4 regions of the Caballeronia sp. RCC_10 genome follow, and region 1 is predicted to be linked to each of the others. Evidence: predicted binding sites of a transcription regulator. Region 1 holds the regulator's gene; each other region holds the start of a gene.
The links. Region 1 encodes LexA, which represses DNA repair genes until DNA is damaged. Its sites were predicted from a motif close to ACTGTATNNNNATACAGT; they were not measured.
Positions count from the first base shown of each region.

Region 2: a site for LexA is predicted at 1,490-1,507, ahead of AB6804_RS11950 (ATP-dependent helicase). Genes of this name have one in related genera too.
Region 3: a site for LexA is predicted at 1,707-1,724, ahead of AB6804_RS13785 (DUF2471 family protein). Genes of this name have one in related genera too.
Region 4: a site for LexA is predicted at 2,445-2,462, ahead of recA (recombinase RecA). Genes of this name have one in related genera too.

Region 1 is NZ_JBFUPT010000001.1:134,029-137,651, forward strand. It holds gene cysT (sulfate ABC transporter permease subunit CysT) at 1-681, opposite strand, end outside; gene AB6804_RS00625 (sulfate ABC transporter substrate-binding protein) at 818-1,852, opposite strand; gene lexA (transcriptional repressor LexA) at 2,097-2,765, shown strand; gene AB6804_RS00635 (hypothetical protein) at 2,879-3,214, shown strand; gene AB6804_RS00640 (LysR family transcriptional regulator) at 3,505-3,623, opposite strand, start outside.
Region 2 is NZ_JBFUPT010000005.1:88,538-92,160, reverse strand. It holds gene AB6804_RS11950 (ATP-dependent helicase) at 1-1,456, opposite strand, end outside; gene AB6804_RS11945 (hypothetical protein) at 1,604-1,861, opposite strand; gene AB6804_RS11940 (hypothetical protein) at 1,928-2,320, opposite strand; gene AB6804_RS11935 (RNA-binding S4 domain-containing protein) at 2,630-2,851, shown strand; gene AB6804_RS11930 (MATE family efflux transporter) at 3,048-3,623, shown strand, end outside.
Region 3 is NZ_JBFUPT010000006.1:103,308-106,930, reverse strand. It holds gene AB6804_RS13800 (glycine C-acetyltransferase) at 1-437, opposite strand, end outside; gene AB6804_RS13795 (helix-turn-helix domain-containing protein) at 571-1,173, shown strand; gene AB6804_RS13790 (CsbD family protein) at 1,311-1,499, opposite strand; gene AB6804_RS13785 (DUF2471 family protein) at 1,752-2,108, shown strand; gene AB6804_RS13780 (DUF2252 domain-containing protein) at 2,157-3,593, opposite strand.
Region 4 is NZ_JBFUPT010000001.1:945,909-949,531, forward strand. It holds gene recX (recombination regulator RecX) at 1-1,265, opposite strand, end outside; gene recA (recombinase RecA) at 1,284-2,354, opposite strand; gene AB6804_RS04460 (response regulator transcription factor) at 2,607-3,332, shown strand; gene AB6804_RS04465 (sensor histidine kinase) at 3,340-3,623, shown strand, end outside.

The DNA.
Region 1 (3,623 bases):
CTTCATCGGCACGTTGCCGGCGATGAAAATAACCGATCCGTATTCGCCGAGCGCACGCGCGAACGCCAGCGCAAAGCCCGTCAGCAACGCGGGGAAAATCGATGGCAGCACGACCCGGCGAAACGTCAGCCAGCGCGTCGCGCCGAGACACGCGGCGGCCTCTTCCTGTTCGCGCTCGAACTCTTCGAGGACCGGCTGCACCGTGCGCACGACGAACGGCAAGCCGATGAACGTCAGCGCGACCAGCACGCCGAGTGGCGTGAACGCGACCTTGATGCCGAGCGGCGCGAGAAATTGCCCGATCCAGCCGTTGCCCGCGTACACGGCCGCGAGCGAGATGCCCGCGACGGAAGTCGGCAACGCGAACGGCAGATCGACGATGGCATCGACGATACGCTTGAACGGGAACGTATAGCGCACCAGCACCCACGCGACGAGAAAGCCGAATACCGCATTGATCAGCGCCCCGCCGAGCGCGGCGAAGAACGTCAGCCGGTACGACGCCAGCACGCGCGGCGACGTGACCGCGCGCACGAATTGCGCCCAGTCGAGCGTCGCTGTCTTGGCAAAGGTGGCTGCAAGCGGTATGAGCACGACAAGGCTCAGATACGCGAGCGTAATGCCGAGCGTCAGGCCGAAGCCCGGCAGCGCGCTTGGCTTGCGCAGGTTGAAAGTGCTCATGCGTGAATCATCCTGTTCCAGTGCGCCGGGGCGGGCGCTCGTTGCTGCATGTGCGTACAGCGGCGTCATGGCGCGCCGCTTGTCGTCGCTTCAATCGGCTCGATGCTCCATCATCGAGCCGCCCTGCTCGTTGCTGTTACTGCGGCTGGTAGATCGAATCGAACACGCCGCCATCCGCGAAGTGCGTCTTTTGCGCCTTCGTCCAGCCGCCGAAGGTATCGTCGATGCTGTAGAGCTTCAGCTTCGGAAACTGCTTGGTGAGATCGGACGGGACCGTTTTCGAGCGCGGACGATAAAAGTTGCGTGCCGCGATCTGCTGACCTTCGTCGCTATACAGATACTTCAGATACGCCTCGGCGAGCTTGCGCGTGCCGTGCTTGTCGACGACCTTGTCGACCACCGCGACCGGCGGCTCGGCCAGAATGCTCACCGACGGCACGACGATTTCGAACTTTTCCGGGCCGAACTCCTTGAGCGACAGGAACGCCTCGTTCTCCCACGCGATCAGCACGTCGCCCTGCCCGCGCTGCACGAAGCTCGTCGTCGCGCCGCGAGCGCCCGAATCGAGCACGCCCGCGTTCTTGTAGAGCTTCGAGACGAAGTCCTTCGCGCTCTGCTCATTGCCGCCCGGCTTGTGCTGCGCATACGCCCACGCGGCCAGATAGTTCCAGCGTGCGCCGCCCGAGGTCTTGGGGTTCGGCGTGACGATCGAGACGCCCTGCTTCGTCAGATCGTCCCAGTCCTTGATGTGCTTCGGATTACCCTTGCGCACGAGAAACACGATCGTCGATGTGTACGGCGACGCATTGTCAGGCAGGCGCTTTTGCCAGTCGCCGTTGACGAGTCCCTTGCCGGCGAGCGCGTCGATGTCGTAGGCCAGTGCGAGCGTGACGACATCGGCCTGAAGGCCATCGAGAACCGCGCGTGCCTGGCCGCCGGAACCGCCATGCGACTGCTTGAACGTGACGGTCTCGCCCGTCTCCGCCTTCCACTTCTTCGCAAACGCCTGATTGAAATCCTGATATAGCTCGCGCGTCGGATCGTATGACACGTTCAGAAACGCGGTCTGAGCATGCGCGTGGACGCTGATGGCCGCCGTCGCCGCTGTGACCGCGAACGCCGCGAAGAGCTTTCTTGCCTTGGTCCCCAATCCCGCCTTCGTGCTTTGCATTCCCCGTTCTCCGTCTTATCCATTGACGGAATCAGTCTATCGGCGCGGCTATATGATTAGAAATAATCGTTTCTCATCTTTTTATATGGAATCGTGCTAACGGCGCCGCCTTGCCTGCGTTCCGGCAGCGAAGGCCGATTCCGGGCGCTTCCGCGACGAAGTTAAAGTAATGCTTGAAAAGCGCGAAATACTGTATAAAAATACAGTCATCTGTTCATCAATACAGCGCAGCAGGGGCCAGCCAGTGACTAGAACTTCAAAACTTACCGCTCGCCAGCAGGAAGTCTTCGAACTCTTGCAGCGCGCCATCGAGCGCACCGGCTTCCCGCCCACCCGCGCGGAGATTGCCGCGGAGCTTGGCTTCAGTTCGGCCAATTCCGCCGAGGAGCATCTTCGGGCGCTGGCGCGCAAAGGCGTGATCGAACTGGCGGCGGGATCGTCGCGCGGCATCCGGTTGATTGGCGAGACCGTGCAACCGGACGAGCTGCCGCATCAGTTCACATTGCCGCATCCGAGCATCATGCAGTTGTCGCTGCCGCTCGTCGGCCGGGTCGCAGCCGGCAGTCCGATCCTCGCGCAAGAGCACATCTCGCAGCATTACGCGTGCGACCCGGCGCTCTTTTCCAGCAAGCCGGACTATTTGTTGAAGGTGCGCGGGCTGTCCATGCGCGACGCCGGCATTCTCGATGGCGACCTGCTCGCGGTGCAGAAGCGCACGGAAGCGAAGGACGGGCAGATCGTGGTTGCGCGTCTGGGCGACGACGTCACCGTCAAGCGCTGGAAGCGTCATACGGACGGCGTCGAACTCATCGCGGAGAACCCGGACTACGAGAACATCTTCGTGCGCTCCGGCAGCGGTGAATTCGCGCTCGAAGGCATTGCGGTCGGTCTGATCCGCTCGGGCGAGTTCTAGCGCGCCCGCTTCATCCCACGTCACGCACGACGCGGCGCGTTTCGAGTACATCAAAGCATGACGGCAGCCGTTCGCGGCTCGCCGCGGTGCGTCCTATCGCCTGGAGAGTCATCATGGAACGTTTTGCCCGTTTGTTGCCCTTCCGCCAGTTTGGCCGCCTGCGTCATCTGCGTGCATTGATTCCCTGCGGCGTCGCGGCGCGTCCGCATACCGAAGCCACGCGCGATCTGTTCGATGAAATGCCGGTGCTGCCGTCTCTCCAGCCGGCGTTCGCCCGCGTGTCGCTCGTGAAGACGGTTCATGCGGAACCGGCGCAGCGCGCGCCGGTGCGGGTGTATCGCAGCGAATCGCGGGTCATCATGGTCGGCAAGATCAGCGAGGTGTCGCGCATGCTCGACCGCTGCATTGACGAAGAACGCGCGGGCGTCGCGGGCGGTTTTCCGGCGTGAGCGTCGCGGGTTGACCGGACGGCGGCTTCGGGATGGTTCTCGCGCCGGCGTGGTCAATCCGGGTTTGAACGACGCTCGTCGCCTAGAGGGTTATGCGAAAACTGTCACTTATCTTTGGTCGTGAGGGCAGTCAATGACGGCCTACGCCGGTGTTAGGGAAATCCATCGCGTCATGCCTCTGCAACTCATCTGCTGAAGTCAGCCAAAGATGTCCGAACCATCCAATTGTTACTTGGCTATTCGGCCTGGCGACTACTTAAGTCTCAGCCCGACGCGAAGCCGCAACTCGCTCACCGCGCCCTAACGCTCTGACGCATCAGTTGCACAAACTTGTCGGTGATCGACGGCAACGTTCTGCCTCGTTTCTTGACGATCGCAATCGACCGCACGAACGCTGGATCGTTGATCT
Region 2 (3,623 bases), on a different contig from region 1:
TCGCGCGTGCGGGCGCGCTGAAGGCTGCGATGGCATCGGCTGCCCGCGCGTTCTGGGCGACGCCGTCAAGCAGGCGTCCCGCGATCGCCGGCCCGACGCCCGGCAGCAGTTGCGCGACCCGAAAGCCCGCGACGCGGTCGCGCGGATTCTCGGCCCAGCGCAGCACCGCGAGCACGTCCTTCACGTGCACCGAATCCAGAAACTTGAGCCCGCCGAACTTCACGAACGGGATGTTCTTGCGCGTCAACTCGATTTCGAGCGTCGCGCTGTGATGCGCCGCACGAAACAGCACGGCCTGCGACTTGAGCTTCATGCCGCCCTTGCGCGCCTCCAGCACCTTTTCGACGACATAGCGCGCCTGATCGGCCTCGTCGGCGACGGAGACGACGCGCGGCTTCTGCGCCGATGCCTTGTCGGTCCACAAGTCCTTCGTGTACCGCTCGGCGGCAAGCCCGATGACCGCGTTCGACGCTTCGAGAATGGACTGCGTCGAGCGGTAATTGCGATCGAGCGTGACGGTCGCGGCGGGCGGATCGAAGTGTTGCGGGAAATCGAGGATATTGCGCACGGTCGCGCCGCGGAACGAATAAATCGACTGCGCATCGTCGCCGACGACGGTGAGGCCGCGCCCGTTGGGTTTCATCGCGAGAAGAATGCTCGCCTGCAAGCGATTCGTGTCCTGATATTCGTCGACGAGCACGTGATCGAAGCGGCTCGACAGATCGGCGGCAATCGCCGGCTCCGCCGCGAGATGCGACCAGTAGAGCAGGAGGTCGTCGTAGTCGAGCACGCTTTGCGATTGCTTCGCGCTGACGTAGGCGGCAAACAGGCGCTTCAGATCGGCTTCCCACTCGCGGCACCACGGAAACGACTGATCGAGCACCGTCGCGAGCGACGCGCCGGTGTTGACCACGCGCGAATAGATCGCGAAGCACGTCGACTTGGCCGGAAAACGCTTTTCCTTCGACGACAGCCCGAGTTCGTGCCGGACGAGGTTCATGAGATCGGCGGAGTCTTCGCGGTCGTTGATGGTGAACGAAGGCGCAAGCCCGACGATATCGGCGTAATCGCGCAGCAGCCGCGCGCCGACGCCGTGAAACGTGCCCGACCACGTAAGACCTTGCGCGATGGCGCTGCGGTTGCCGAGCGCGTTCGTGGCGATGCGCGAGACGCGCCGCGTCATTTCGAGCGCCGCGCGGCGCGAAAACGTCAGCAGCAAAATGCGATGCGGGTCCGCGCCCTTCACGAGCAAATGCGCGACGCGATGCGCAAGCGTGTTCGTCTTGCCCGATCCCGCGCCCGCGATGACGAGCAGCGGGCCGCCGGTGCGGCCCGGTTCGTCCACGCCGAATTCGACGGCGCGGCGTTGCCCGTCGTTCAGTTTCGCGAGATACGCCGCTGCGGCCTGATCTTGAGTGCGGGATGATTCGGCGGCGGTGTCGGGGAGCGTGAGCACGAGGACTTGAGCGGTGGATAGAAGTGACGCGACACTGTATATCCATACAACCCACGCGTGCAAGCCTTTGTCGACGCTAGCCTTTTGGCCCTAAAACGACAACGGCCCGCGAACAAGGCGCGGGCCGTATCGACGGAAGAAGACGCCCTAGTCGGCCTTCTTCGCGTTCTTCAGCTTGGCATCGGCTGCGGCTTCGTTCGCTTCCGATTGCGACTCGGTCTTCTTCTTGTCGGCCTTCGCCTGCGCGACGGCCGCGTCCTTGTCGGCTTCAGCCTGCTTCTTCGCGGCTTTCTTGTCGGCGTGCGTCATCGGCGCATCGCTCGTTTGCGCGATCGATACCGCGCTCACGCTCGTCAACGCGCCCGCGACGAGCGCCGCCAGCAACGCATTCGTACGTCTTGTCATGGTGTTCTCCCGGTGTGGTTGCGCAACGCCTCGCGACGCCCTCTTGCGGGCGTCGCGGCGACCCGTTTAGTGCTGCTCGCCCTGATCCTTCGGCGTGCGGTCGGCTGCGGCGTTCAAATCGTCCTTGGCGGCCTGCTTGTCGGCCTTCTTGTTGATCTTCGCGTTGCGCACTTCCTGCTTGTACTGCGCCTTCGCTTCCTTGTCCGCGGCCTTCAACTCGGCCTTCGACGCCTTCTTCGACGCGCGGTATTCCGCGTTCGCCTGGGCGTCGGCGTTGCGCTTCTGCACCAGCGGATCGGTCGATGCCGGCGCGACGAGGTTCTGCGGCGGCGGCGCGAGTTGCGCCTGGGTGTCCGCGCCCGGTGCGGGCTGCATCGGCTGGGCGGTTTGCGCTTGCGCGCCGGTGGCTGCGAGGGCGGCGAATGCGGTGCCGATCATCAAAATTCGAGCCTTAGTCATGAGCTAGTCCTCTTTTTAGTGGCGCCGGCGGCTTGGCGCTCTGAAAGCGCTGTGCGCGACGCGTTGGCGTTTAGAAGATGACCGAAGCTGCATCGATCAAACTAACAGACCCGGCGATCGGTGATGGAGTTTCGCGAAATCAGTCGCTGTTACCGTCCGTTTCACTTGGCTACATTTGCTACCGAATTCGCCGACGATCGGCCATAAAGCGTTTTGCGTCCGATCGTTCGCGGTCGACATTGACAGAGCACGAGGCGTACCCGATGCCTTATGATGGCTTCCTTCGCACCTTTCACTCTTCCGCCCGCCATGCCGCAGCTCCAGTTCACCCTCACTGGCGATCACGTCGAACTCCACAATCTGCTCAAGCTGATGGGCCTTGCCGATAGCGGCGGCGCCGCGAAGGCGCGCGTCGCCATGGGCGATGTCACCGTCGACGGCAAAGTGGAACTGCGCAAGACGTGCAAGATCCGCGCGGGCCAGGTCGTGATGATCGACGGCCAGAAGATCCGCGTGCGCGCGCCTGCCTGACCCATGGCGTCGGGTTTGCGCCGGCGCGCCGCCGGATTGCCAAAACCCGGCCATAACGGAGCGCGGCATCGACATGACGTGCGTGAGGCAATAAGCTAGTCGTCTTTCGTTCTGGTTTCAGCGTCGGCCCTTTGCGCTGTTCACCGCCTGACCGCGCGTTTGCTTCGCGGCCAGTTCCGTTCCGTTTCCTTCGACCATGCCATCGCACACCACGCGCGCCACGAACGCGTATCAGGGACCGCCGACGCTGTCCCGCCATGCCGTCGACACGGCGCGCCTCGCCGCGCCGCTCGCCATCGCGCAGCTTTCTCAAATGGCGATGGGCGTCACCGACACCATTCTCCTCGGCTCGCTAGGCCCCGACGCGCTCGCTGCGGGCGGGCTCGGCGCGAACCTGTTCTTCGTCGTCGTGACGCTGCTGCAGGGCGTACTGACGTCGGTGAGCGTGTCGGTGGCGCATGCGCGCGGCGCGAACGCGGAAGACCGCGTGCCTCGCATCTACTGGACGGGGCTGCTGCTTTCCGTGCTGCTCGCCGTGCCCGCGTTTGCGCTGTTGAGCTACGCCGAGGAGCTCCTGCTCGCGTTCCACGAACCGGCGACGCTCGCGCGCAACGTCGGCGAATATTGCGCGATGCTGCGCTGGGGAACGCCGGGCAGCCTGATCGGCATCGGGATGATGCGCGCGTTTCTGCCGGCGATCGGTGCGGCGAAGCGGCTTCTGTGGGTATCGATCGGCGGCGTGTTCGTCAACGGCTTTCTCAACTACGGGTTG
Region 3 (3,623 bases), on a different contig from region 1:
GAGAGACGAACGCCATCGATGATGCTCGCATGATTTAGTTCATCGCTGATGATGGCGTCTTCGTCAGTCATGAGCGTTTCGAACAGGCCACCGTTCGCGTCGAAGCAACTCGAGTAAAGAATCGCGTCGTCCGTTCCAAGAAAGTCCGCGACCGCGCGTTCCAGCTGCTTATGCACTGTCTGTGTACCGCAGATGAAGCGCACCGACGCCATCCCGAAGCCGTCCGCGTCGAGTCCCGCCTTCGCGGCTTCGACGAGACGCGGGTCGTCCGCCAGTCCCAGGTAGTTGTTTGCGCAGAAGTTAAGCACTTCTGCTCCGCTGTCCAGCCGAATATCCGACGACTGCGGACTCGCAATTACGCGTTCCGTCTTGTAAAAGCCGGCCGCGCGAATCTCGTCGATGGTCTCGCTCAAATGTCTCAGAAATCGGTCGTTCATCAGCAGCATCCTTTGATTGCGGGAATCGGTGTGCAGCCCCTAGCCCTGTTATAGTCCATGCATCGCATTGAACGTGTTCGATATTTCGAACACGTTTCCGATATGCCGAACACTGTAAAGGATCGAAGAAGTCATGGCAAGCGTTCGCTCTGCGCAGGTGACCGGAGAACCAGCATCGTCCGTGACGGCGCCGCCGCGCGTCGGCGAGCAGATTCAACGGTTGCGAAATGAAAGAAAACTGACGCTCGATGACCTGTCGCGGGCAGCAGGTGTGTCCAAATCGATGTTGTCGGAGATCGAACGCGACAAGGCGAATCCGACCATAGCGGTCGCGTGGAGACTGACAAATGCGCTCGGCATCAGCCTCGACCAGTTGTTCGCGCAACAACGGCCGCTGGAAGCGATCCGCGTGGCCGGTCCGCACGAAATCCCGACGCTAAGTGGGGATAACGGAGGGTATCAATTGCGCGTCTGGGGGCCGATCGAACTGGCTGGCAAGTTCGAATGGTACGAACTTACCTTGCAGGCGGGCGCCGCGCTCAGATCGAACGCGCACGAACCGGGCACGCGAGAACACGTGACGGTCCTGAACGGGACAATCGAAGTGGAGGCGTCAGGTACGACGCGACGTCTGAAGTCAGGCGAGACGGCACGCTACGCCGCGGACGACGGACACGCCATCCGAAATGCGGGCAGGTCAGAAGCGAAGGCGCTGTTGGTGGTCATTCACGGTTGAGCCGGCTGACTGCCAGGCTGCGAGCCCGCGGAACTTTATGCGCATCAAGTCGAGCGGTGCGCGCCAAGAAGTAAAAACGGGACGCCACTGGGCGTCCCGTTATACGCGGAGCGACGTTTGCCGCTTCGCTAACCCCGTTACGGGTTCTTCTTCACGCTGTCCTTTAGATCCTCGCGGACATCACCGGCACCCTTTTGGATCTTCCCGGCTGCTTGCTGCATGTCGCCCTTGGCTTCCTGCGCCGGGTCATCGGTTGCGTTACCGACGACTTCATTGATTTTCCCCTTCACCTGCTTGCCAACGCCTTCGACTTGGTCCTTATTCATCCTGTTTCTCCTTTCGTTTCGCGCTTAGGCTGCGCGCGATGCTACGTTAAAGATGCCCGCATCGTGACGCGGGATGTCGCGTAAGCATGGCTCTAGAATGCGCCTCCCGGGCGCACCCGCGTAGCAGCGGATGTCTGAATCGCACGTAGGCGGAATCGCACATACACGGCGATCGAACGGCGCGACGCTATTTTCATCGGAGCTAGTACTGTATATTTATACAGTACTAAGAGACCGCTGGAAGGGGTGACTATGGATTCGAATGGCGAACATCTCAGCAAGAAGCAGTTCGAGCGCGCGGTTCGTGACCTCGAGCGCATCACGCGACAGATCGCAGGGCGCTATATCGAGAAGGGCGTGCCGCTCACTTGGCGGCTGCTGCACGCGATCGAGGCTGAAGCCGTTGCAGACCTTGGGTTCGCCGGGCGGCACGAGGCCGCGCTGCGCGAACTCTTCGCTCGGCCCGACGGTTTCCAGTTCCCGGAGACCGACGATGTCGTCGACGTCGCATCGTCGGACGCGTTGCCTGCCGTTTTTGCGTTTGCAGTCGACGCCTACGAATGCGCCGCCCGGCAGGGCAAACCGAAACTTTCCATCGCTGCACACTAAGGCGTCGATACGGCTCGATCGCGCGTACTTGGCCGCCGAGCGACGCCATCAGACGGCGAAGTCGGCGGCCATATCGGCGTCGGTGCGCGCGTGCAGCTCCCCGGTTCGGCATGCGCGGCGGAATCGCTCGTAGTCTTTCTCGACCTGATCCGCGTAAGCGCGGCCATAGGACACGAGCGCTTCCGGCAAACGCGGGCCGTTGCCGATATATCCCGATATCTCCAGCGAAAGGCCGCTAGCCTTCGCGTGCGCCCGGGCGAGCGCCCAGCCGCATAGCGCGGCGTAACTGCGCAGGGCTTCGTCGTCGAACGTGTCGATCTGGACCGAAAGCTTCATGTCGCGCAGTTGACGGATGTAGAACGTGCGGCCGAGCGCACCGGTTGCGAAACCGAGAAACGGATCGCTGGCCGCCTGCATCAGGCGTTGCCCGTGCACGACGCGCTGTCCATCGTGCTTGTTTTCCGGAGCGGCTCCGTGTGGACGCGTGTAGCGCGCGACGACCGACATCGACGCCTCTTTCAACTGCAGGAACAGCGGCCTGCCATGATGATCCGTGAAAAGCAGCACCACACAGCGCGTGCCGACGCTGCCGACACCGACCACCTTGAACGCAACGTCCTGCAGTTGAAACTGCGAAAGCAGCGCCGCGCGTTCCGGCGTCAGGGACGTCATGTAGTCCGCCATCAGCGACCCGAGAAGCGTCGCCCGATCGCCCGACAGCGCCGCCCACTCGTCCGCGCGGTCGATCAGCGTGCTCTCGCCGCGGATGTGAAACACGGCCGGCGGCGCATCGCGGATGCGCCAGCCATCGCCGTGCTTGTCTGCGAGCTTCGGCAGCACACTGTCGTGCGTTCGGCGCGACGCGCGTTCGATACTTCGACGGATGCGGCGTCGAGCCGCGTCGCTCTGAACCAGACCGTACAGTTGCGCAAAGGTGATCCGCTCGTACCAGAGATCGAGCACACCCATCTCGGCGTACTCGCGCATGTGCCGCTGATAGCTTTCGGCGGCCCGGTACGCGAGTTCGTCCGCGGCCAGGTCGCCCATGCCCAGGTGTCTGCCTGCGACGGTGAAGCTTGCGATCAGGCGCTTGAGATCCCACTCACAAGGCCCGCGCGCGGTCTCGTCGAAGTCATTGAGATCGAAGATAAGCGTACGCTCGGGCGTCGCGAAGCCGCCGAAGTTGGCGAGATGGCAATCGCCGCAAATCTGGATCGTAATGCCGCTATCGGCTGTGCCGGCCAGATCGTGCGCCTGTACGATCGCGCTGCCGCGATAAAACGCAAATGGCGATGCGAGCATCCGCCCGTAGCGCAGCGGAACCAACGTCGCGACGCGTCGTTCGCTGCTGACCCGCAGCAATGCGATGGGGTCGCGATCAACGTTTCCAATCATTGCGTGAGCGCCGCGCGAGGTGCGCCGTCGAGCGGCCCGTCCGTTGGCACGCCGTTCCTGCCATGACTGAACGTCTCGTGAATGCACCATCGATCGCCCCTCGCTGCTCTCGGTCTTATA
Region 4 (3,623 bases), 810 kb from region 1:
CCGGAAAAGCCGCGCGCCGCGAGGAAGCGCGCCTGCTTGGCGCGCTCGGCGGGCGTCTCGGGCAACACGCCGTACTTTCTTTCCCAGACCGCCTGGGCGCGGGCGGTTTCGGTTACCGCGAGCTTTCCCGCTGTTTCGCCGATGAGCGCGTCGCCGACCGCGTGACGCTTGAGTTCATTGATGATGCGGCTGCCGCCCATGCGCGCCGCCCGGCGATGCACGACGCTTTCGACGAAGCGCTCGTTGGACAGCCAGCCGTCGCGTTCGAGGCTGTCGAGCAGCGTTTCGAGGGAATCGGCTTCTTCGACATACGGCCGTAGTTTGCGCGACAGCTCTGCGCGGCTATATTCGCGGCGCGAGAGGTAGCCTAGCGCGCGCCCTTTGAGCGAGCGTTGCGGCTGACGGGGATTATTGGCGTTGGGCACCTTGCGCTGGCGTTCGCTGGAGCGGCTGTACGCGGACTCCAGTTCCACTTCTGCTTGCGGCGCACATTGTTCGAACGGCTCGGAGTCTTCGAATGCGTCGCCGGCGGGGAAGCGTTGCGGTGACGGTCGATTAGTTGCGCTGCGTGCCTTACGTGGACGCCGAATCGGACGCTCACTAACGGAACCCGTCTCAACTGCGGGCGCACGAGACGGCGCGCACTGCTCGAATGGTTCGAAGGGGTCGGCCTCTTCGAAGGAATCGTCGAAGTGGCCGGTGCTGACCGCCGTCGGCTGACCGCGAGGCGGAAGGCTGACCGCCTGTGCGGTGGCTTGCTGCAATAGCGAGCGCGCTTGCTGAAGGCGGGCAGCGCGATCGGGCTGCGTGGGTTGCGCCGAGGCGTGATCGTTATGACCGCCTCGATCGTCTTGTTCGCGGGTCGCCGATGCCGCGCTTTGACCGTAAAACTCGTCACGGTTGATCGAACCGGACTGCTTGCGCTGGTCAATCGCGCCTGCGCTTGGACCCGCAACGTGCTCGTCCGCAGCCTCAGAAACGCGACGCGCCGACGCGAATGACTTCGCGCCGGCGCGTGCTTTCTTGCCTGACATGAAGCCGCCGCGCTTTGACGATGCCCCGCCGCGCTCGCTGCTTCGTTCGTAGCGATCGACGGCTTCGGCGCTGTCCTCCGGCTGATCGACACCGCCTGCGGCGTATGCAGAGCGATCGCTCTTCAGATCACCGCTTGCTTCATCGTTCTCGCCAGCGCGATTCGAACTTCCAGCACCACCCCGCCCGATCTGAGCGTTGCCAGCCTTCGATCCAAACCGGCGCTTGAGCATCGGCGGCAGGTCGGACGCTTATTCGTCGCCCGACACGGCTGCGCCCGTGGCGACGGCATCAGCCAGCGCAGCCACGCCCAGCGATTCGCGGATCTTGTTTTCGATCTCGCGCGCGATGTCAGGATTCTCGCGCAGGAATTCGCGCGCGTTGTCCTTGCCCTGTCCGATGCGATCGCCCTTGTAGCTGTACCAAGCACCCGCCTTGTCGACCAGCTTGGCCTGCACGCCCAGGTCGATGATCTCGCCCTGACGCGAAATGCCTTCGCCGTACAGAATGTCGAAGATGGCTTCGCGGAACGGCGGCGAAACCTTGTTCTTCACCACCTTCACGCGGGTTTCGTTGCCGATCACTTCGTCGTTCTTCTTGATGGAACCGATACGGCGAATGTCGAGGCGCACCGACGAATAGAACTTCAGCGCGTTACCGCCCGTGGTGGTTTCGGGGTTGCCGAACATCACGCCGATCTTCATGCGGATCTGGTTGATGAAGATCACGAGGCAGTTCGTGCGCTTGATGGTGCCGGTAAGCTTACGCAGCGCCTGCGACATCAGACGCGCTTGCAGGCCGGGCAGCGAATCGCCCATTTCGCCTTCGATTTCCGCCTTCGGCACGAGCGCCGCGACCGAGTCGATGACGATCATGTCGATGGAGCCGGAGCGCACGAGCGCATCCGCGATTTCCAGCGCTTGCTCGCCCGTATCCGGCTGCGAGATCAGCAGTTCCTGAATGTTCACGCCGAGCTTCTGCGCGTATTGCACGTCGAGCGCGTGTTCCGCGTCGATGAACGCGGCCGTGCCGCCGACCTTCTGCATCTCGGCGATCACTTGCAGCGTGAGCGTGGTCTTGCCCGACGATTCCGGACCGTAGATTTCCACCACGCGGCCACGCGGCAAGCCGCCGACGCCGAGCGCGATGTCCAGTCCGAGCGAGCCGGTGGAGACCACCTGAATGTCTTCGACCGCCTCGCCTGCGCCGAGCCGCATGATCGACCCTTTGCCGAATTGCTTTTCGATCTGCGACAGCGCGGCGGCCAGCGCCTTGCTCTTTTCCGCAGTCATTCCAGCCGGGCCTTTCTTGCTTTCTTCCATGAATCGTCCTTTGCTATGATGAACGGCGTCTGAGACGCGTGCGCGCAGGCTCGTAGCGATACTTCGCCCCGCTTTTGCACTAACGCAGACACTGTATAAAAAAACAGTAGTTTTTGCAAGCCCGATCGTGCGGCGTGGTGTTTTTCCACGTCGAGCGAACCGTGCAAAAACCGCATAACACCCTGGAGACCGCCGCGCCGGGCGAAATGCGGTGCCGGCAATGCGATGCGCCCCGCGCATCAGGCCCCGACGATGCGAATCCTCATTGCCGAAGACGACAGCATACTCGCGGACGGGCTCGTCCGATCACTCCGCCAATCGGGATACGCCGTTGACCATGTGAAGCATGGCGTCGAGGCGGACACCGCGCTTTCCCTGCAATCTTTCGACCTGCTCATCCTCGATCTGGGCCTGCCGCTGATGCCCGGTCTCGAAGTGCTGCGCCGCCTGCGCGCGCGCAATTCGCAGATGCCGGTCCTGATCCTGACCGCCGCCGACAGCGTCGACGAGCGCGTGAAGGGCCTCGATCTCGGCGCGGACGACTATATGGCGAAGCCCTTCGCGCTCAACGAACTGGAAGCGCGCGTGCGGGCGCTCACGCGGCGCGGCGCGGGCGGCGGACCGACGGTCGTCAGGCACGGATCGCTGTCGTTCGATCAGGTCGGACGCATCGCGCATATCGCGGATCAGGTGATCGATCTGTCGGCGCGCGAGCTCGGCGTGCTCGAAGTGCTGCTCCAGCGCATCGGCCGGCTCGTGTCGAAGGAGCAGCTCGTCAATCATCTTTGCGAGTGGGGCGAAGAAGTCAGCAACAACGCGATCGAGGTCTACGTGCATCGCCTGCGCAAAAAGATCGAGCCGAGCGGCGCGCGGATCATCACGGTGCGCGGACTCGGCTACACGCTCGAAAAAGCCGCGAGCGCGCCCGATGCAAAGGCGGCGGCCGATCCGGCTGCTGCCAGCCAACACTATAAGTAAGCCGCGCATGGCGTCGCCCGCCTCCACCGAACGCGCAGGCGAAGCGCCGCGCCAGCCTTCGCCGGCGGCTATCGACGCGACCGCCGCCGATTCCGACGCCCTGCGCGACGCGCGCTACGCCAATCCGTTCGCCCCGCCCGACGAGCTCGAGCCCGGCAACGAGGCGCACCCGCGCTCGCTCTTCGGCGAGATTCTCGACTGGATGCTCGCACCGCTTCTGCTTCTCTGGCCGATGAGCATCGCGGTGACGTATCTGGTCGCGAAGTCGATCGCCAACGGTCCGTTCGACCG